Regions from separate parts of the Bacillus sp. 05T21 genome, predicted to be linked through region 1. Evidence: a T-box and tRNA genes for the amino acid it is inferred to sense, from the RefSeq annotation. Region 1 holds a T-box; the other holds one or more tRNA genes.
The links. The T-box of region 1 lies ahead of AC1DKZ_RS04080 (valine--tRNA ligase). A T-box ahead of a tRNA ligase gene usually reads a tRNA of that ligase, here a tRNA-Val.

Region 1 (11,284 bases):
TACACTTTTTACGCGTCCAACTAAACCTTTCGGAGTTACAACAGCCATATCTTTTTTGATCCCTTGCTGTGCTCCTTTATCAATTCCAACTAAATCGTACCATTTATCGGGATTACGAGAAACCACACTAGCTTGTACTTCCGTATAATCACCACGGGACTTTTCTTTACCAGTTAATTCTCGTAGTTTTTTATTCTCATCGTCTAAATTTTTCACTACTGCAGATAAATCTGCGGTAGAATCTAATTTTGCTTTCAGCTTTTTATTCTCTTCATACGTGCGCTTTACATCTTCTACGTTCTCGAAGAATCCGGCAACATAATTCGCTGGCTTTTGGAATACACGTTCTACAACACCGACAGTATCTTTTATAAACTGCTCTGGCCATGATAAACTGTTCCGTTCTTTCAATGAGATTCCAATCAATGCCACGAGAAGAATAATACTAACTAACAAAACAATTAATCTTTTGTTTAAGAAAAACTGTGGCACGTTCACACCCTCTTAATTTCATTGATTTTTATTTTGCAATATTATCGAGCAGCAGTTTTGAAAAGGTCGATATTGTCTAATGCTTTACCCGTTCCAATTGCTACGCAATCTAATGGATCCTCTGCAACAAGAACTGGCATATTTGTTTCTTCACTAATAACTTTATCTAAGTTACGTAGTAATGCCCCGCCACCCGTTAATACGATACCGCGGTCCATAATATCCGCTGCTAATTCAGGTGGAGTTTTTTCTAACGTATTTTTAACTGATTCTACAATTGCATCTACTGTATCTTTTAATGCATCTGCAATTTCTTCTGGTTGAATTAGTACTGTTTTAGGTAAACCACTTACTAAATCACGACCGCGAATTTCCATAGGCTCAATACCTTCTGGCTCGCCTGCAGAACCGATTTCTAATTTTAGTGCTTCTGCTGTTCTTTCACCAATCATTAAGTTGTAGCTTTTCTTAATGTACTGAATGATTGAATCGTCCATATCATCACCAGCAACACGAACTGATTGACTTGTTACGATACCACCTAAAGAAATAATTGCAACTTCTGTTGTACCACCACCGATATCAACAACCATACTACCAGTCGGCTCCCAAACAGGTAAGTTTGCACCAATTGCTGCTGCAAATGGCTCTTCGATTGGATAAGCATCACGAGCACCAGCTTGACGAGTCGCATCGATTACTGCACGTCTTTCTACAGCTGTAATACCAGATGGTACACATACCATTACATATGGTTTACGTGAGAAGAATCCATTTGATTTTTGAGCTTGTTGAATGTAGTATTTCATCATTATTGCTGTTGTTTCGTAATCAGCAATTACACCATCTTTCATAGGGCGAAGTGCCACTACATTTCCTGGTGTACGACCAATCATTTGTTTTGCATCGCTACCTACCGCAACGATTTGTTTCGTATCAGTTTGTAATGCTACTACTGAAGGTTCACGTAAAACTACACCTTTCCCTTTCACATATACAAGCGTGTTCGCCGTTCCTAAGTCTATTCCAAGATCGCGAGTAAATCCACCAAATCCAAACATATCATTTATCTTCCCTTCTTATTTTCACGGACTCATTTTTCTTACTTTATATTTATAAAAACAGTACGTTTTTTTATATCTGCATCCTTTTTGTAGATAATTTTCTACAAAAAACTCATAAATCACATTATAAAACAAAATAAGTAAAAAGAATAGTCTTAAATATGACCTTTTTCCTTTAAACTCACGAATTTATGGTCACCTATTATGATATGATCAAGTACTTCAATTCCGATAATTCGACCACATTCTACTAATCGTTTTGTAACTTCAATATCTTCACGGCTCGGCGCCGGATCTCCTGAGGGATGGTTATGAAGACATATAATAGAGGCTGCTGCCCGACGGAACGCTTCTTTAAAAACTTCCCTTGGGTGCACAATCGACGTATTTAAACTTCCAATAAAAATAGTTTGCCTATGTATAACTTGATTTTTCGTATTCAAATATAAACAAACAAAATGCTCCTGTTGCAAAAAACGCATCTCTTCCATCATATAACTCGCACAATCTTCTGGACTTCGAATACTATATCTATTTTGACATTCTAAACGTACCATTCTTCTACCTAATTCAAAAGCAGCCATAAGCTGCGACGCCTTTGCAATCCCAACACCATGAATGCTCATCATCTCTTCTAACGTTGCATCCTTTAACATTCGTAAGCCGTCAAAATGATGTAGAATATTATCTGATAACGTTAACACCGTTTCTTCTTTAGAACCCGTTCTGAGTAAAACTGCAAGAAGTTCTCGATTCGATAAACTTCCTGCTCCTTCTAACAATAAACGCTCCCGTGGCTGTTCTTCTCTCACAACATCACGAATACCGTTCATCTCTCCACCCCTTTTTTTACGATTTCTCCTAAAGAAAACCCCATGCAATTTTACACATGGGTTACATCGCTATCAAACTGTTTTAATTCACGGACAAGACGTGCAATTGGCAAGCCAACTACACTGTAGTAGTCCCCTTGAATATGTTGAACAAAAATAGACCCTTTACCTTGAATTCCATAGCTTCCTGCCTTATCAAGTGGTTCCTTCGATGCAACGTATACGTCTATTTCTTCTTCTGTTAATCCCCAAAATGTTACTTCTGTACGTTCATAAAAAGTTACCGTTTTTTCTTTCGATATAATTGCAACACCTGTGTATACTTCGTGTGTTTTCCCTGATAATAATTGTAGCATTTCTTTCGCCTCAGCCCCATTAGACGGCTTTCCAAGAATACGCGAATCATATGTAACAATTGTATCTGCACCTAGTACAACTTGATTACTATGGTTTTCTGCCACAGCAGATGCTTTTTGCAAAGCAAGCGACATGACAATATCAGAAGGTGATGAATATGCACCAATCTTCTCTTCTACTTCACTAACAACGATGTCAAATGGCACATCTGCTAATTCAAGCAGTTCCTTCCTCCTCGGTGACCCTGAAGCTAAAATAATTTTCCTCATATTTTCTCCTTCCCTTCTCACATGAAGCAGAATAATTCAAATCAATCGTATCAAAGGAATAGTTTCCCCACAAATTCTAGAAATATCATTTTCTCTAAACAAAATAATAGTTCTTTTTAAATACGATTATATGCTGCCCATACAGAAAGCACTTTGTTCTAAATTCAAAAGAAAAGAAAGAAGTATATGTACTTCTTTCTTCGTCATTTCATTATCCTATTATTTCACTTTTTGTGAAACCATTTTTTCATACGAAAGTATACCATCAATAATAACTTGATTTAATTTAGCTACAGATTCCTTATCGCTCTTCCCTTCCTTAATCGTTTGCACCGCTATTGACGTATACGTATAAAGCTTCTTTGCATCTTCACGCTTCATACTCTTCCCTTCCTTTTCCATAGCTTTCCACTCTTTTTGAATCGCTTCTATATCTTTTGGATTACTTTTCCCACTAGTTTGTACGCTGGACACATATTTTGCTAAATGAGTATATAATGGCTGCACTTTCGCTAAAAACATTCCTACTTCTTTATCATTTTTGAGCAATGCTTTATCTGTAATATCCCAATTTTTTTTCAAAACTGAAACACCATCTTGCTTATACTGATCTATTAATTGATTAACAGCCTGTTCATCGCTCGTAATAGCAACAACTAACGCATACTTATCACCACTCGGTTTCAAAGTAGCCACGCCCCCATTACTTTTCCACTCTTCAATAGCAGCCTGTCCTTTTTCTTCAGAGGAATAAAGCCCTCCTTGAACAAAAAATAGTTTCATTGGGTCTAATGACGTTCCTACCTGTGCTTTTGGTTTTTCCTCTTTCGGTGTTGGTGTTTGTTCTGCCGTTCCACCCACCTTTTGTTCCTCATTACCTGCCTGCTTCGAAGCCGTTACCTTACCTTCTCCTGTCGTCCCTTGTCCAGTTAATAAATGAATCATACCCATCCCAAATGCAGTACCAATAATTATTGCAGTTGCAACGATTGCGATTATTGTATTGCTCCACTTCTTTCGATATTTTTCCATAGATACTGATTTCGCTTTTTGAAACGGAACGACATTTTTCGGTCTCTCACTTTCTGCTACCATCCAGTCAAACTCATCCTTCTTTTTTTCCTCATACTTCGCTTCTGTTCCATTTACTTTCACCGAGATCGTTCGTGATTGCTTGTCCATACATTCACACCTCACCTCTTGTCATTGTCCGCATCATATCATATTCATTCCACAAAAAAACGAGATATTTGTCAGAGGAATTCGTCAAATAACCCTATATTATTATCTTATATGTATGCATTTGACTTCATTTGTAGAACAAAAAACTAGATAGCAAAGACTATCTAGTTTTTCTCGCGAATATATTTTCTAACTTCGGAAATGAAATACAAAGAACCTGTTATGATAAAAACATCATGTTCTCCTATCATGTCAACCTTTGTATCAATTGCCTCTTTCCAATCTTCAAAAACTATTTTTGACTCTTGTTGTGAATACGATGCAAGCTTGTCAGCAGAAATGGCACGATCAAAGGCAAACGTCGTAAATATTATTTCATCAGCAACTTTTTCTAATTGCCCTACCATGTTATGTAACTGTTTGTCACCAAGAGCAGTAAATAAAACTATTACATTCTTCTTTTTATAATGTGCCTCTACTGTCTTTACAAGACTTTCAATACCTTCTGGATTATGAGCACCATCTATTATAATATCTGGATTACTTTGTAACTTTTCAAATCGACCAATCCAGTATGCTTCTTGTAAGCCAACTTTTATTTCCTCTTCATCAATTAAAAATGATAAATATGTTTTTAAATACATTACTGCCATAAGCGCTAGTGCTGCATTGCCTACTTGGTGAATACCTTTCATTGAAATCCGAACATTTTCAAACGAGGCAAATGGACAAGCAAAATCAAAGTGTTCCCCATCTTTATTAGAATGTTTATGTAGTGTTGTAAACTGTTTTCCAAGTTCATATAAGCTTGCATGATTTTCCTTAGCAACCTTTTGAATTACTTGCAATGCTTCTTCATTTTTCACACCAGTAATAACTGGAACACCAGACTTAATAATCCCTGCCTTTTCATATGCAATTTCTCCTAGTGTATTGCCTAAAATATGCATATGATCGTGACCGATATTCGTAATAATCGTGAGAACCGGATGAATAACATTTGTAGAATCAAATCTTCCCCCAAGCCCCGTTTCAAATAAAACGACATCACAGAAATTAACTTTACCGAAATAATAAATTGCCATTACTGTAATAATTTCAAACTCAGTCGCTTCTCCTAAATCCGTCTCATCTAATTTTTCAACGACTGGCTTTACCATATTTACAAGTTCTGCAATCTCTTCATCTGCAATCGGTATTCCGTTTACACTAATACGTTCATTGAATGTTTCTATGTAAGGCGATGTAAACGATCCTACTTTATATTTCGCACCTTCTAACATGTAGCGCATGTATGTTAAAGTTGAACCTTTTCCATTTGTGCCGGCTAGATGAACACATTTTATATGACGCTCTGGATTTCCGAGTTCTTCTAACATCCATTGCATTCTTTCTAGCCCTGGTTTTATCCCAAATTTCAATCGGCTATGAATCCAGTTTATCGCTTCTTCGTATGTATGTATCACGTGTGTTATTCCCCTTTCAAAAGACAACCTTCATACTTCTATTATACGCAAAGAAAAGAGACTCACCAATATAGTGAGTCTCTGAAAAACATTTTTATTTCTCAAGATCAGCTAGACGTTGACGAACCGCTTCGCGTTTTTCTAGATAATCTTGCTCTTTCGCACGCTCTCCGTCAATAACTTCTGCAGGAGCTTTCGCTACGAATCCTTGGTTTGAAAGTTTCTTCTGTACACGTTCTACTTCTTTACCAAACTTCTCAAGTTCTTTTTCAAGACGCGCTTTCTCTTCATCAAGATTGATAAGATCAGCTAACGGTAAGAATAACTCTGCACCTGATACGATTGCAGTCATCGCTTTTTCTGGCGCTTGTAAATCAATCTTAATTGTTAGTTCACTTGGGTTACAGAAACGCTCAATGTAAGAGCTGTTTTTCGTAAGCTGGGCTAGTACTGCCTCGTCTTTTGCTTTAATTTGCATTTGAACTTTTTTGCTCATTGGCGTATTTACTTCCGCACGGATGTTACGAACAGAGCGAATGATATCAACTAGAAGGTGCATTTCTGCTGCCGCTTCTTTATCTTGTAAATCTTCGCGAACTGTTGGCCATGCTGCTACTGTAATAGACTCGCCTTCATGCGGTAAATGCTGCCAAATTTTCTCTGTTACAAATGGCATGAATGGATGTAATAGACGCATTGTTTGGTCTAATACGTAAGCTAAAATCGAACGAGTTGTTTTCTTAGCTGCTTCATCTTCACCGTATAGTGGAAGTTTCGCCATCTCAATGTACCAGTCACAGAAATCATCCCAAATGAAGTTGTATAATGAACGACCAGCTTCACCGAACTCATATTTATCCATGTTACGTGTTACACTTTCGATTGTTTCGTTTAAGCGAGTTAAAATCCACTTATCTGCAACTGATTTTTCACCAGTTAAATCGATTTCTTCATACTTCATGTCATCCATGTTCATTAATACGAAACGTGATGCGTTCCAAATTTTATTAATGAAGTTCCAAGTAGATTCTACTTTTTCCATGCTGAAACGTAAATCTTGACCTGGTGCACTTCCTGTTGATAAGAAGTAACGCATCGCATCTGCACCGTACTTCTCGATAACATCCATCGGATCAATACCGTTACCAAGAGATTTACTCATTTTACGTCCTTGCTCATCACGAACTAAACCGTGAATTAATACATCTTTAAATGGACGCTCTCCTGTAAACTCTAAACCTTGGAAAATCATACGAGATACCCAGAAGAAGATGATGTCATAACCAGTTACTAAAGCATCTGTTGAATAGAACTTTTTAAAGTCTGCTGCATCTTCATTCGGCCAGCCAAGTGTTGAGAATGGCCATAATGCTGAACTGAACCATGTATCAAGCACGTCATTATCTTGATTCCAGTTTTCAAGATCTGCTGGCGCTTCTGTACCTACGTATACTTCACCAGTTTCTTTATGATACCAAGCTGGAATGCGGTGTCCCCACCATAATTGACGAGAAATACACCAGTCATGAATGTTTTCCATCCAGCGTAAGTATGTGTTTTCAAAACGCTCTGGTACGAACGTTACTTTTTCTTCTTCTTTTTGTTGAAGTTCTACCGCTTTTTCTGCAAGTGGAGCCATTTTTACGAACCATTGTGTTGATAAATAAGGCTCAACAACTGCACCGCTACGCTCACTATGACCTACTGAGTGCATATGAGGCTCGATTTCTACTAATACGCCAGCTTCTTGTAAGTCTTTCACTAACTCTTTACGGCATTCGAAACGATCCATACCGTTATACTTACCAGCTTTTTCGTTCATCGTTCCATCTTCGTTCATTACTAAAATACGTGGTAAGTCATGACGGTTACCTACTTCAAAGTCATTCGGGTCATGAGCTGGTGTAATTTTCACAACGCCTGTTCCGAAGTCTTTTTCTACGTATTCATCAGCAATAATCGGAATCTCTCGGCCTACGATTGGAAGTGTAACTGTTTTTCCGATTAAATGTTTGTAGCGATCATCTTCTGGATGAACTGCTACCGCTGTATCACCAAGCATTGTTTCTGGACGAGTAGTTGCAAGGCGAATGTGACCAGAACCGTCTGTTAACGGATAGTTCATATGGTAGAATGCACCTTGAACTTCTTTATGAATTACTTCAATATCAGAAAGAGCTGTGCGTGTTGCTGGATCCCAGTTGATGATATACTCACCGCGGTAAATTAAGCCTTTTTCATATAATTGAACGAATACTTTATTAACAGCGTTAGATAAACCTTCGTCTAATGTGAAGCGTTCACGAGAATAGTCTAGTCCTAAACCAACTTTCCCCCATTGTTGACGAATGTGAGAAGCGTATTCTTCTTTCCATTCCCAAGCTTTTTCAAGGAATTTCTCACGACCAAGATCGTAACGTGAAATACCTTCTTCACGAAGTTTCCCTTCTACTTTCGCTTGCGTTGCGATACCAGCATGGTCCATTCCTGGAAGCCATAATACATCGTAACCTTGCATACGCTTTGTACGAGTTAAAATATCTTGAAGCGTCGTATCCCAAGCGTGACCTAAGTGTAACTTACCAGTTACGTTCGGAGGTGGAATTACAATTGTATATGGTTGTTTCTTCTCATCTCCTGTTGCTTCGAAATATTTGCCTTCAAGCCACCACTTGTAAAGGCCTTCTTCAACGGACATATGATCATATTTAGTTGGTAAATTATTTTCCGTGTTTGACATTATTTTCCCTCCTTAAAATAAAAAATGCCCCTCATCCAAAAAAGGACGAGGGACATCGCGGTACCACCTTTATTTACAAACAAATTCAGAATTTGCTTATACTCTTAATTTGATAACGGACAAATCCGTCTTTTCCTAATAAGAATCATTCCGTTCAGAAAAGATGCTCCAGGGCTACCTTCTAACATAACTATCTAGAGAACCTCCCAGCCAATGGTTCCCCTCTCTGAAGACGTTTCATGTTATACTCTTCCCCTTCAATGCATTTATGTGATTGTTAATTATTATATACAATAGTGTAAAAAACGAAACCTTATTCGTCAAGATAAATTTGAAACTACGGCTTTTATCTCTTTATGGAACTAATAAAAAAAAGATAAGCAGGGTTCTCCCTACTTATCTTCTTTATCCGTTCCCTTGCTGGGCAGCTTGTAATTGCGAAAGGAAATATTCTGTATTACTAATGAGCCAATGCGATTGCTGCAGAATTTTCACCCCGCGAAGCTCATTTTCTTCATTACGACTCTTTCTTCTTTTCGTATACGACTGAATTTGCCGAATAAAATGCGACGGGTACGTCATATACGCAAACATAAGAAGCTGCTCCTCTTTCGTAAATGGGAAATTTTTTTGATACATTTGATACCATTCAAAGCGGTCGCTCCGCGCAATTGGATATGTGTTCAAAGACCTTGAATAAAAGCCGACGATATCCTGTACCGGTGTAGCAAACTGAGACTTTTCTAAACTAATAAAATAACCGTTTCGTTCATAATCAAATAAAAAGTGATTAAGTGATACATTTCCATGAACGAAAGTAGTACGTGTTTTTTCCTTTTCTTTCATTGCATCATGCCATTCACTTAATTGTTTCGTTGCGAACTCACGTGCTCTCATAACGTGGTGATAATACGTACAATATTGTAATTCAAATGGAGACATATACCACTTCGCTTCAGATTCTATAAGAAACTCTTCTAATATCTCGCCATCATTTTCCCAACGGTCGGATATATTTGTATAATGTTTTTCTAAATCTTCTTCTGTATAAGTCTCCTCTTTCACCGTTTTTTGATGCAACGTCCCGAGCGTTTGAAACATCTTATGGTATTGATCATTATCTTCGCCGTTTCCTTCCGCACGTTCTAACCAAGGCATTAAATAATAGCTATACGCCCCATCACTTAAAACATAATTCCCGTCCGTCGTGTGATAGATAGGTACATAATTCGAAAAACCTTTCTCCTTCAAATATTGAATATGGTGTAAAAAATTATTCCGCTCTAATTTTCTATCTTGTATTTTCTTTAACGCATACGGACCTTGATTCGTATAAATTTTCATTACACTTCCGTGCTCTTCCATATGCTGAGTGTCCAATCTATATTGCCTCACAATGGGTTCATAGCGATTTCGTAATTCAATATCCATACGAATAACCCTTTCTTATTCAAAACATAGCTTCTAGGAAAAGAAAAGAGGTGAGTGAAAAAACTCACTCACTTATTTCACTGTTGCTTTTGAAACAGGAATATATATAATTTGCCCTGTAGTTAAATATATATCTTCTGATTGATTTACACGATATAAGCTTTGTACAGTCGTTTCATAACGTTCTGCAACCGATTCAATTGTATCTCCTTCTTGTACGAAGTACATTCTTAACTTCGTAAATTCTTCTTCTGGTTCTTTCGTAAATAATTTCGTTAAATAAAGTGCATTTTCATCTCGCTGTGAATATGCTTCTTCCTCTGGCTCTTCCTGCTTTTTCGCTTTTTCTTTCTTGAAATTTTTCCGCCCGAATAATTCAAATTGTGGCGTCTTTTCTTGCTCCTCTTCACGCTCCACAAGTTCATGTTCTTCTAATGCCTCTTCTTCTATTTCTTGCTCTTTTCTTTCCTCTAGCTGAAACGGTTCAAATGCATAATCTTCCCATCCATCTGATTCTTTATAGACTGGTACCTCTTCGTGCAGCACAGGTCTACTTTCATCCTCTTCAGCTGAATCAGCTTCCAACTCAGCATACACCGTCTCTTCCTCTTCCTCTTCATCCTCGGTTCTTTCCTCATCACATAAGCCTGTAATAGATATATCCGCTAATAGTTGTAAGCAACCATTTTCCTTTAATTCATAATCAAATTCCTCGATTGATACATATAATTCTTCAATTACTTTCACTCGATTTCTTGGAATTGATATTTCGAGCGGAAAGGAATGGACAAGCTCATTAACCCCGTCTCCCCTTGTTTCTACATAATCAATTGCCTTTGCTGGTGATAGCTCTCTTAATGAATAAGCTGAATCATCTTGCCTTGCAACGTACTCTCCCGTTAAATCTAATTGCCCCCTCACGATAACTTCATGATCGAGCTCCTCTATCTCAACGTCTGGATCTAACGAAATTGACAAAAGTTCTTCGACTTCCTGTCCCTTCTGGAACCAAACAGATTCTTTTAATGAAAATCGTAATGAATGATCTGTTGCCACTTCTTTTCCCCCTCCCAAACTATATGTCATTACAGATTTATGTTCCCTAAGGCTACTTTATGAATAAAAAAAATCGCTCCCCTAATGGAAAGCGATTTTCTCTAAGAAATTATGCTTTTAATTTTGACATTGCAATTTCGGCCGCTGCAATTGTCGCCTCAATATCTGCATCACTATGTGCTGTCGATAAGAATAAACCTTCAAATTGAGAAGGTGGTAAAAATACACCTTGTTCTACCATTTCACGATAGTAAGCTGCAAAGAATTCTAAGTTTGAAGATTTTGCTGCATCATAATTAGTAACTTGCTCATCCGTAAAGAAAATACCAATCATAGAACCTGCACGATTAATGTGATGCGGGATATTATGCTTTTCAGCTGCCTTACGTAGTCC
Region 2 (11,284 bases), on a different contig from region 1:
GAGCAAATACGTTGTAACCATATTCGTAACCAACAACAGCAGCTTCTGATAACGGACTGTTATGAACAGAGAATGATGCGTTAATGTTCGGTAAACGGTGTAATGGTGAATATGTTTCGTTTGTATCAGTATCGTGTAATACGATATGACGGTGCGCGAATGTACCACGCTGTGAATCTTGACCAGTTAAACGAATTGGCGTACCTTCTTGCAAAATAGAAGCGAATGCTAACGATTCAGCAAGTGCCCATTCAATTTTACCGTTCTCTTCAAGAGCATCTTTACGGCGCTCAAGAATTTTCTTCACTTTTGGATATACGTTAAAGCCTTCAGGCCAAGATAATAGTCCTTCATTAATTGCACGAAGTGATTCAATTGAAACACCAGTGTCAATCGGCTGGATTCCTTTTGCAACAACCTCTGGAACTTTAACGTGAATTGTTGCAGCACTCGTATCAGCTGGTGGCACTTGTGCGTATTCAGCCTTTAATTCCTCTTGTATAAACTGAGTAATTGTTTCAACCTCATCTGCATTCAGAACGCCAGCAGATTGTAATTGATCTGCATAAATTGCTCTTACAGTTGGGTGATTTTTAATTTTTTTGTACACTTGTGGTTGTGTAACTGCTGGATCATCCATTTCGTTATGACCATATCGGCGGTAACCGATTAAATCGATTAAGAAGTCCTTTTTGAATAGCGTACGATATTGGATCGCAAGGTTTGCAGCAGCAAGACAAGCTTCCGGATCATCAGCATTTACGTGAACAATCGGAATATCGAAACCTTTTGCAAGGTCGCTTGAATATTTAGTAGAACGAGAATCATAGCTATCAGTCGTAAAGCCGACTGCATTATTTGCGATAACATGAATAGTTCCGCCAGTTTGGTACGCATTCAATCTACTTAAGTTGAGTGTCTCAGACACAACACCTTGACCAGGGAATGCAGCATCACCATGAACTAAAATTACGAATGATTTTGTAGTATCTTGTTCTGGAAGACCAGATTTTTTACGATTCTCTTGAGCTGCGCGTGCGAAACCTTCAACAACAGGGTTAACGAACTCAAGATGACTCGGATTATTTGCTAATGTAACACGAGTGCTAACTTCTTCATTACCAACGACTTGTTCTCTACCTAAATGGTATTTCACGTCGCCAGTCCAGCCAGCATTTGCCACTGCACCTTCTATTTTTGCATGTTTGAATTCTGCAAACATGTGATTATATGGCTTTTCTAATACGTGAGCGAGTACGCTTAGACGACCACGGTGAGCCATACCAATCATGACATCTTCAACGCCGCCTTTAGCACCTTCTGAAACAATTTCATCTAGTACAGGTACAAGCATATCAACGCCCTCTATTGAGAAACGTTTTTGACCAACGAATGTTTTATGCAAGAATTGCTCGAAACCTTCAACAGCAGTTAAACGTTTTAAAAGAGCAGTTCGTTTTTTATTTGATAATGGTTGACGCAATGAATTTGATTCCACCATTTGATGCAACCACGCGCGTTCTTCACTATCTTGTATATGTGAGAATTCATAAGCTAAAGATTTTGTATAAACGTCTTTTAATCTATGAATTACATCAAGTGCAGTGTGAATACCCTCTGGTGCATCTTGCCATACTGTTTTTGCTGGAATCGCTTTCAAGTCAGCATCGCTCAGTTCGTTCATTGTTTTCTCGATAAGAGATTGTCCGTTTGCAGCATCTTCCATCGGATTAATGTGAGCCAATGTATGCCCGAAAGAACGAATCTGTTCAACAAGTTGAACGACTTTAAGAATCTTTTCAATGTTCCCTGTGTTTTGAGGAGAAAAATGTGTTGCTGTGTTGTCCCCTGTTACGACATCATCTTGAAACGAAGGAGCTCCAAAAATTTCAAAAAGCTCTTGTAATTCCGGATCAACAGAACCTGCTCCAGTTACGTAAAGATCATACTGTTCAATAACATAACCAAGGTTCGGACCATGGAACTTGGCCCAAGGGTTTGTCGTTGTATTCTTCCTCGTCATTTGTTTAAACCTCCCAATGCATATAATCCTTTTTCCATACAAAAAGGTGCATTTTGCTCTTTTCAATAATTGATGAACCAATAATCAATGTAAATGTTTTTCTTTACTCTTATGTTATTACAATAATTTACATAATACCAAACACTATTACTTATCTGTTTTGTAAAAAAACATTCACAATAACTTATCACCCAAGTTAATCTTTCATGTTATAAAGTAATTTCACGGGAAAATGGGGTGGATATATTTGGTATACCTACATTAATAACTATAATTGTTGCATTTAAATATAAGTATAACTATCAGAATGTTTCGATAAAGTTTAGTTCGAATTATGTATATTGGAATAATAAGCGCTTTCATTGATATTATACAACAATACAACGGAATATAGTATAAAAAATAAAAAATTATGAATTTACCATAAACTTTATCTCGATAGTGTTAAATATCGAAAGGAAAATGAAGGATTTCTACAAAAAAAGTGGCTATACATAAAAAATGCTTCATAAACCGTTAGTTTCTATAAATATGGCGAAAAACAACGTAAAAACAATAGCGCATTTCACCCGATAAAGAGCAGAATGAAACATTTTAAAAGGATAAAACAAATATGGAGATATTAAATTTTCATAAAAACGGAGAGGAGATATAGTAACGGCTATATACATTGTTCCATGTTTCATTTCAAAATAGACGTGCTGAATTTGAAAAAGTTTCTTCTATATAAATAGAATGAAAAATAAACGAAATGAATGTAAAGGAACCTTGACGTAAAGTTTCCTTGACGTATATACTCGGTATAAGGAAGGAGGGAGAAATTTCCTTGGAAAATAAAATGGTCGAATATCGAAAAAAACTTGGACTATCTCAAGAAAAATTGGCTGAGAAACTTGGAGTTTCCAGACAAACCATTATCTCAATTGAAAAAGGGAAATACGATCCGTCACTTCCGTTAGCATTTGAAATTGCAAAAACATTTCAGACAACGATAGAACATGTATTTATTTATGAGGGAAAAGAAGAGGAGGAGAAAGGATGAATTATTCACAAAAGTACTTTGTAATTATGGGGATTATTTTTCTATTTATGAGTGGATTTATGATATTAACAGGTATAATGACGCATTCTGCACCGCCAGCTATAACTTATCCATTGCTTGGGATGATGATTATGAGTTTCTGCCTAAGTTACTTGCACCCACAATTTAAAGAAAAAGACGAGCGAATGAAGCTTATTCGTTATAAAGGGATGTTCGTGACCTTTTTTGCACTAACCGCATATTATCTTCTTTTCTCTATCGGCTTAAACTTAAAAATACTTACACTATCTGCTACTGAACTATTGAACATACTTATGGCACTCACGATGAGTACAGTTTTTATATCGTTTGTTGTTTTATCGAAAAGATATTAAGATGTAAAAGAGAAAGGAAGATTAACATATGCAAATGATGTACGCTTTTGGCATGGGGCTTGTATTATTTTTAGCGGTATTCTTATTTATTCGTAAAGACGTTCAAGGCGGAACGTTAACGAAACGAGGATTTTATAAAATGATCGGCTGCTTAGTTGTTATGTTTATAGCGATTATCGTAATGATCGTTTTAATAAATCAGTCACTATAGAATTTAAAAATGGAACCTTACTTTTGTAAGGTTTTTCTTTTTGAAAATAAAACTAAAAATCACCATAAAATCCATTTGCTATCTATATCTTGTATTATATAATCCAATAAAATGATAGATAAGGAGAATAGTATATGAATAAAAAAGCTATCTTCTTTTTATTAACATGTCTACTACTTATAGCTAGTATTACTTATATAATATGTAACAAATGAGAACAAGTTCCACCTATATTAGTATGGGAGGGCCAGGAATGCTACGTTACGAATGAACCTGCTAAAGTAGAAGAAATCGGGCAAAAACTTGGCGAAGTAACAAAGAAAATTGAAACAAGCAAAAAGCCTACTAAAGATAGTGAAGCCAACATATTACAAGAAAAAACAGAAGTATTTGAGATGATTTTAGAAGAAGAGGATGAAAGGCCACCTATACTCGTAAAAGAACCTAAGAGTGAAGAATATAGAGTAGCGAGGCCGATGTTAAAGTAAGTACTATAATAATGAAGAAACAAATTTTTAATAGAGAGTAGTGAGCGTTATGAGATGGAAAGCAGGAACTTTTGAAAAAATAGAAACGAATGATTTATCTATTGAGCAGCTTATAAATACATTTAAGAAACAAAACTTAAATGGTGGAGCAGTAATAAGCTGCTTTAAAGTACATAACGAAAATTTTTTCAAAGAAATACCTTATGAAATAGACAGATACGAGCACTTTTTCAAAAAAGTCTTCAACTCTTTAGATATAATCAATAACTTAGAGGAATTAAAAATACATACATCAGAAAAATATAAGTTTCAATTTGAATATAATAGCGCGGTAATGCTTGATGGGAGTATCGCATTTCAAATTATAAGAGGAGGAGCATATAAAGGCTTTTCGGAGAGACCAGTAATGGCGAAGCAATTAGCGAACAATGTATGCCAATACATGTTCCAAGATCGATATGAAGATATTACAGTGTTCGAAAACCACAGCCCTTGGACAGAATGGTTTTACGATGTTGCATGGGATAATACTTGGATGGTATTGGATAGTAAGGAGCATAAAATGTGGTTAATTTGTGCTACGGATACGGATTGAAAGATAAAGAGCTTTGTAGAAATACTACAAGGCTCTTTATCTTTTGGGAAAGAATAGAAAACAAATCATATAAATGCTATACTAAAAAATGTTTGTAATGTCAGTTTCATACTATTGTATAATGCTGACTTACTAGAAAAGATAAGAGGAGAATGAACGTGAAAAAGATACAGAAATTATTGCTGTTAATGATGGTAGTAGGATTAACAGTAGGTGTTTTAGCAGGGTGTGCAAATCCGAAAGATACTACAGAAGAATTTTTAACAGCGATACAAAAAGGTGATGTAGAAAAGGCTCGTACATTTGTTGAGAGTGACAAGGAATTTAATAAACTAAATGAAAAAACAGATGATGCTGAGGCAAAAGCAATGCTGAGTGCAATTACGAAAAACTTTAAATTTGAAAAGCCAGAAGAAGTATCGAAAAAGGATGACAAAGCAGAAGTGAAAGTGAAAATTACATCTGCTGATCTATCCGTTGCTGTAACAAAAGCAGTGGGAGAAGTTATGCCAATGGCCTTCGCTAGTGCTTTTAGCGAAGACAAAGAACAATCTGAAAAAGCAATCGAAAAAACAATGACATCAACTATCGTCAAAAACTTAGCGGATAAAGATGCAGCAATGGCAACTCGCGAAGTTACATTGAACTTAAAGAAAAACAAAGATGGCGACTATAAAATCGTTGCTGATGATAACTTGAAAGAAGTATTATTTGCCAATGCGAAGTCTTTGGAGAAGATGTTTGGTGGGAAGTAATTAACTGGTAAGATTTTTAGTTTTTATAAGAAGTGCCTTGGATAAAAAAAGACACGATATCACCTAGTAGGTTGATATCGTGTCTTTTTTTATGACCCCGGAGAGGCTCGAACTCACGACCTCCACCCTGTCAAGGTGGCGCTCTCCCTGCTGAGCTACGGGATCTTCAAAAATGCTTATCTAATAGCATCTTTAATAATTATGCTAAAGCAATTATATATAATTAACTGAAATTTTACAATATTTTTGTGGTAATCTTTTAAAGGTAAAGTATTTGGAATCAGGCTAGTAGTGTATTAAGGAATATATAAGAAGAGCATTTAATTGAAAGTGGATTTTGAATAAACCGGTTATATTATGATTTCCGATACCAATCCAAAGGACCTTTATCGCTTAAATCAACAAGAAAAGGGAATAAGAAGTGTAAAGGTAAGCTTATAAGTTCTGGCATAGCGTTCAATGTTTTCTTTGATAGATATTGTCTTCCGAAACAATACGGACAATCTTTTTCAAATGTCACGAGTATTGACCATACATCTTTTATTTTCCACTTCGTTTTACAATACGTACAACGCGCCATGGAGTTCCTCCTCATTTTAAGGTATTTTCTAATATATTCGATTTCATTGTACTAAAGTCAAGTGTGTTTGGTGTGATATAATGTAAGTTGGTTTGTTTTTTTATATGGATGTATTCCGTAATTTATGACTAAATGAATGTAGTGTGAGGGTTATATAATAAGAGATTTTCATTTTTAATATGCAAATTGGCCAATATATCCTTTTTACAATTTTCAAGAAATCATGTATAAAAGAAGTACAAGATATTTATAACTATTCAGGAGTAGAGGGAGAATAATTGTAATGGTAAGAAAAACGTTCAAGATGCGTGTGTCTAGAAATAGAACGATTTCGATTGATGGTTCGATTCTTGATGTGGATGTGACGCATGATGAGTTTTTGCAAGAGTTCGTTGAGTGGGTCGATTCTAAAGGGTGGTCATTTATGGGGATGACGGATGAGATTACGGCCGAGGAAGCTGGACAAAAGTTAATAGATTCGTTGATTGATGAGAAGGATAAGAAAGAGTAATTCCTTCTTATTTTTTATTGTATATTTATGTTATTCATCGTAAAAATATGATATAGTGAAAAACAGTGAATATTCTTCCAATTTAATACAAATTACATATAGATTGGTAGAGTCATTTTATAGAGTGTGAAAGTAAAGTGAAAAGGGAGAGTCATATGGTTAATTTTAAGGAAATTCCGGCTTTTATTATGGTTATTTGTTTATTTTTTTTGACACCTATGACGTTATATGCTGAGACGAATGTTGGAGTGAATCCGGAGCAAGTGGCACCACCACCAGCGGAAGGGCCGAATGTTTTTAGTCAGTTTGCAGCTACGATTGATGCGAAAACAGGGGATGTGTTGTATGACAAAAATGCACATCATCGTGCGTTTCCGGCTAGTATAACGAAAGTGTTAACGGCAATTTTACTTATGGAGCATACGAAGCCAGAGGATCAATTTACATTTTCGCAATTAGCATTAGATCAGGAGAAGAGTAATTATCAAATTGAGTTTCAACCTGGTGAGACGGTGAATAGAAATACTGCGCTTATGATTTTAATGGTGCTAAGTGCGAATGATGTGTCGTATGCGATTGCGGAGCGTATTGGAGGAAGTGTTGAAAATTTCGCTAATATGATGAATGAAAAGGCGAAGCAATTAGGGGCTAAAGATAGCCATTTTGTAACGCCAAATGGATTGCATGATCCAAATCATTATACGACGCCATATGATATGGCCATGATTACGAGAGGTGTGCAAAAGTATCCTGAAATTTTACAAGCGATGAATACGAAAAGAACGACGGTTATGACATCTTCGCAAACAGTTTCTATTTTTAATAAGTCTACTTATTTTGAAAATCCATATAGCATTGGTGGTAAGACAGGATTTACGAATGAAGCGCGCAATACGCTCGTTTTATTAAATGAGAAAGATGGAAATCGTATTATAAATGTAGTAATGGCTTCTCAAAGACCTGAAATCTATGAGGATTTAAAGCAGATGGCGGAATATTCTTTTGGGCAATTTACGAAACAAACGGTGCTAGATAAACATAGTTGGCATCAAAAGACAACATATTTAAATAAAGATGTTGATTCTGAGTTAGAAAAAAGTGCTGAGCTTATGCTTAAGAAAGATGAAGGGAAAAATGTGAAAACTATTTTTCGAGCCGCTTCATTAGATAAAGACTCTTTGTATCATAAGGGAATCCATCGTGGTGAGATAGTTGGTGCAGTTGATATTACGAAGAATAATCAAACAATTGCGACGATAAATGTTCTTTCAAAAGAAGATGTTACTTTTGCGATGCCTAAAAAAGATACAGTTGCACCTGAAGTAAAGGTATCGAATGTGAAAGTGATAAGTGTTGGGATCGGTGCGATTGTATTATTTGGAGCGATTTTATATGTAGTGCTGCGCCGAAATAACCAAGGGATGAAATCAGAAGAAAAATAAATTGCTAGTAGACCGTGATGAGATTTTGTCACGGTCTTTTTTGCATGCATTTCAAAAGTGATTTAACTAATAATTGTAAATTTTCACCTTGCATTTCTTATTTGTTCGTTATATTATTTGTTTATGTTCTTGTTAAAGAACAATTAGAGCGTTATTAATTTCAAAATGATATAAAACAACAGAGAGGGAGAGAGATGATGAAATTCGTTTGGAAGATTATTAGCAACGTTATCTCATTTGTTTTATTTGCATTGATGGTTTTTTTAGCTTTTGTGGTTATTTCGTCAAAAGCGAGTGGCGGGGATCCGACTGTTATGGGATATCAATTTAAGAGCGTTCTTTCAGGGTCGATGGAACCAACATTTTTAACAGGATCCATCATTGCGATAGAGCCTACGAAAGATGGATCTAAATATAAAAAAGGTGACGTTATTACGTTTAAAGAGAAAGATAACAAAATTATCACTCACCGTATTATCGGTGTGAAAGATACAAATGGAAAAGTAATGTATGAAACAAAAGGTGATAACAACAACGGACCAGATTTAGCACCAGTACTTGCAGAGAATGTAATCGGAAAATATGCAGATATTACAGTTCCATACCTTGGTTATGGACTGAATTATGCGAGTTCAAAAGCGGGAGCAGCATTACTTCTTATTATTCCAGGAGTCTTTTTACTTGGTTATTCCGCGATTTCTATTTTTGGCGCTATTCGTAGCATCGACGGAGAAAAGAAAGATAAAAAAGTAGAACAATCCGTATAGTTAGTTTGGTTATATCTTCCTATTAGGAAGTTAACAAATATATATTATGGGGGATTTGGACATGACTTTAAAGAAAAAATTAGGAATGGGTATCGCATCAGCAGTACTAGGAGCAGCATTAGTTGGTGGAGGAACATTTGCATTTTTTAGCGACAAAGAAGTGTCAAACAATACATTTGCGGCTGGTACACTTGATTTAGCGGCAAACCCATCGACAGTTGTTGATGTATCGAATTTAAAGCCTGGCGATACAATTAAAAGAGATTTTAAACTAGAAAATAAAGGCTCTTTAGACATTAAAAAAGTTTTACTAAAAACAGATTACAAAGTAAGCGATGCGAAGGGCGACAATAAAGATGATTTTGGTAAACATATTAAAGTAACATTCTTAAAGAATGTAGATAAGCATGAAACAATTGTAAAAGAAACAACGCTAGATAAATTGAAGGGTGACACACTTACAGCGGTAGACAATGATTTATCTGCTTGGTTCTGGGATGAAAAAGGTATTTCTGCAGGTAAGTCAGATAAATTTACAGTGAAATTCGAGTTTGTTGATAATAAAAAAGACCAAAATGAATTCCAAGGCGATAAACTAAATTTAACTTGGACGTTTGATGCACAACAAACAGATGGTACAGAAAGATAATATAATGTAAAAGGGGCTATCACCTTGATAGCCCCTTTTACATTTAAATAGCGTGGATTGGAATGTATTTTCTAGGATATGGCTATCATTTTGTACAGGTCTTTATTATAATGAAAGTAACGTTCTGTATAAAGAACACATTGTTCGATGGGAGAGATTAAGATGCTGAAAACACCTCGCAAATTAAAAAGGATGCTTATATTGCCGTGTATGTGCTCTATTACGTTTTATTTAGGCTCTCAAATGATGACGTATACAGAAGCTTCATTTATTCACGAAACGAAAGTAGAAGCCACTCTTTCTACAGCGATTATATTTCCGAAAACAGTTGATACGTTAAAAGAGCAAGCTGAGCAACATAAACAGCTTATTGGACATGAGTATGGAGAAATGAAAGCGAAATTGAAAGTTACTTCTATTGAAGAAATAGAACAAGCAATTGTTGTATGGCAGCAAGGGCGTGAGAAAATTGCTTCTGAGAAGGAGTCTTTACAAAAAGTATATACTTTAATAGAAACGCCTTACAATCAAATACAAGAAGAATTGAAAGTGAATAAAAGTGAATCAATTCAGCAAGTATCCTTGTATGTGAACGAAGGTTTTCATAGCATTAAAGAGAAGCGTGATTATGTTGATAAAGAGGCTAGTTTGCAAGCCATTGATGAACAAATTCAGGCGTTACAACAACTATTAAAAGATGAAACAGTAAAGAAGCAGAATGAAACAGAAGCACAGAAGAAGCTAGAAGAGCAGAAAAAAGTAGAAGAACAGAAGAAGCTAGAAGAGCAGAAAAAAGTAGAAGAACAGAAGAAGCTAGAAGAGCAGAAAAAAGTAGAAGAACAGAAGAAGCTAGAAGAACAAAAGAAAACAGAAGAGCAGAAGAAAGTAGAAGAACAGAAGAAAGCAGAAGAACAGAAGAAAGCAGAAGAACAAAAGAAAGTAGAAGAACAGAAGAAAGCAGAAGAACAAAAGAAAGTAGAAGAACAGAAGAAAGCAGAAGAACAAAAAAAGCTAGAAGAGTAGAAAAAATATAAATAGAAAAACAGTCTGATCAAATGGATCATGAAACGGCTGGAAAATAATAATGTGGTGCAAGAGAATGCGAATACATTAGCTGTAAATAGTTATAAAAAAATATTAATGTTTATATGAGTGTGAGGGAACGCCAGCCCTCACCTCTTTGTTTTACTTTCTTTTTCTTATAGTATTAAAAATGAATAATTGTTAAATTATTAAAGTATCTCTTTTGGATTTCTGAAAAGTCAAAATAATATTGAGAAATAAAAATAATCAAAAATATATTGTACTTATATAGATTTGTTCGTTATAATGAACTTAAGGTTTTTAAAAAAGAACAAATATTAGCTAAGCTAATATAGTTTTAGTTACACCTCTTATTTTGAAATAAGAGATAAAAATACAAAAAACAGCTAGGGGGAATTGATTGTGAGTCTGAAAAAGAAATTAGGTATGGGAGTTGCATCAGCAGCATTGGGGTTATCTTTAATTGGTGGAGGAACATTCGCTTACTTTAGCGATAAAGAAGTATCAAACAATACATTTGCAGCTGGGACGTTAGATCTTACATTAAACCCTAAAACGCTTGTAGATATTAAAGATTTAAAACCAGGGGATTCTGTTAAGAAAGAGTTCTTATTAAAGAACGACGGTACGTTAGCGATTAAAGACGTTAAATTAGCGACAAAGTATACTGTGAAAGATGCAAAAGGTGATAATGCTGGTGAAGACTTCGGTAAGCATATTAAAGTGAAATTCCTTTGGAACTGGGATAAACAAAGTGAGCCTGTATATGAAACAACTTTAGCAGATTTACAAAATGTGGATCC

Region 2: it encodes a tRNA-Val, which carries the amino acid that the T-box ahead of AC1DKZ_RS04080 (valine--tRNA ligase) is inferred to sense. The anticodon was not compared.

The regions. Positions count from the first base shown of each region.
Region 1 is NZ_JBFTMD010000001.1:762,006-773,289, forward strand. It holds gene mreC (rod shape-determining protein MreC) at 1-492, opposite strand, end outside; gene mreB (cell shape-determining protein MreB) at 534-1,553, opposite strand; gene radC (DNA repair protein RadC) at 1,712-2,389, opposite strand; gene AC1DKZ_RS04065 (Maf family protein) at 2,440-3,015, opposite strand; gene AC1DKZ_RS04070 (hypothetical protein) at 3,235-4,197, opposite strand; gene AC1DKZ_RS04075 (bifunctional folylpolyglutamate synthase/dihydrofolate synthase) at 4,362-5,663, opposite strand; gene AC1DKZ_RS04080 (valine--tRNA ligase) at 5,758-8,403, opposite strand; T-box leader at 8,442-8,673, opposite strand; gene ysxE (spore coat protein YsxE) at 8,809-9,834, opposite strand; gene spoVID (stage VI sporulation protein D) at 9,907-10,890, opposite strand; gene hemL (glutamate-1-semialdehyde 2,1-aminomutase) at 11,000-11,284, opposite strand, start outside.
Region 2 is NZ_JBFTMD010000002.1:374,098-385,381, reverse strand. It holds gene odhA (2-oxoglutarate dehydrogenase E1 component) at 1-2,023, opposite strand, end outside; gene AC1DKZ_RS06935 (helix-turn-helix transcriptional regulator) at 2,850-3,065, shown strand; gene AC1DKZ_RS06930 (hypothetical protein) at 3,062-3,439, shown strand; gene AC1DKZ_RS06925 (DUF3976 domain-containing protein) at 3,468-3,650, shown strand; partial or broken gene AC1DKZ_RS06920 (hypothetical protein) at 3,785-4,138, shown strand; gene AC1DKZ_RS06915 (hypothetical protein) at 4,188-4,733, shown strand; gene AC1DKZ_RS06910 (hypothetical protein) at 4,892-5,488, shown strand; tRNA gene AC1DKZ_RS06905 (tRNA-Val) at 5,581-5,653, opposite strand; gene AC1DKZ_RS06900 (hypothetical protein) at 5,844-6,068, opposite strand; gene AC1DKZ_RS06895 (hypothetical protein) at 6,352-6,579, shown strand; gene AC1DKZ_RS06890 (D-alanyl-D-alanine carboxypeptidase family protein) at 6,735-8,021, shown strand; gene sipW (signal peptidase I SipW) at 8,219-8,788, shown strand; gene AC1DKZ_RS06880 (CalY family protein) at 8,850-9,437, shown strand; gene AC1DKZ_RS06875 (DUF4047 domain-containing protein) at 9,600-10,460, shown strand; gene calY (biofilm matrix protein CalY) at 10,884-11,284, shown strand, end outside.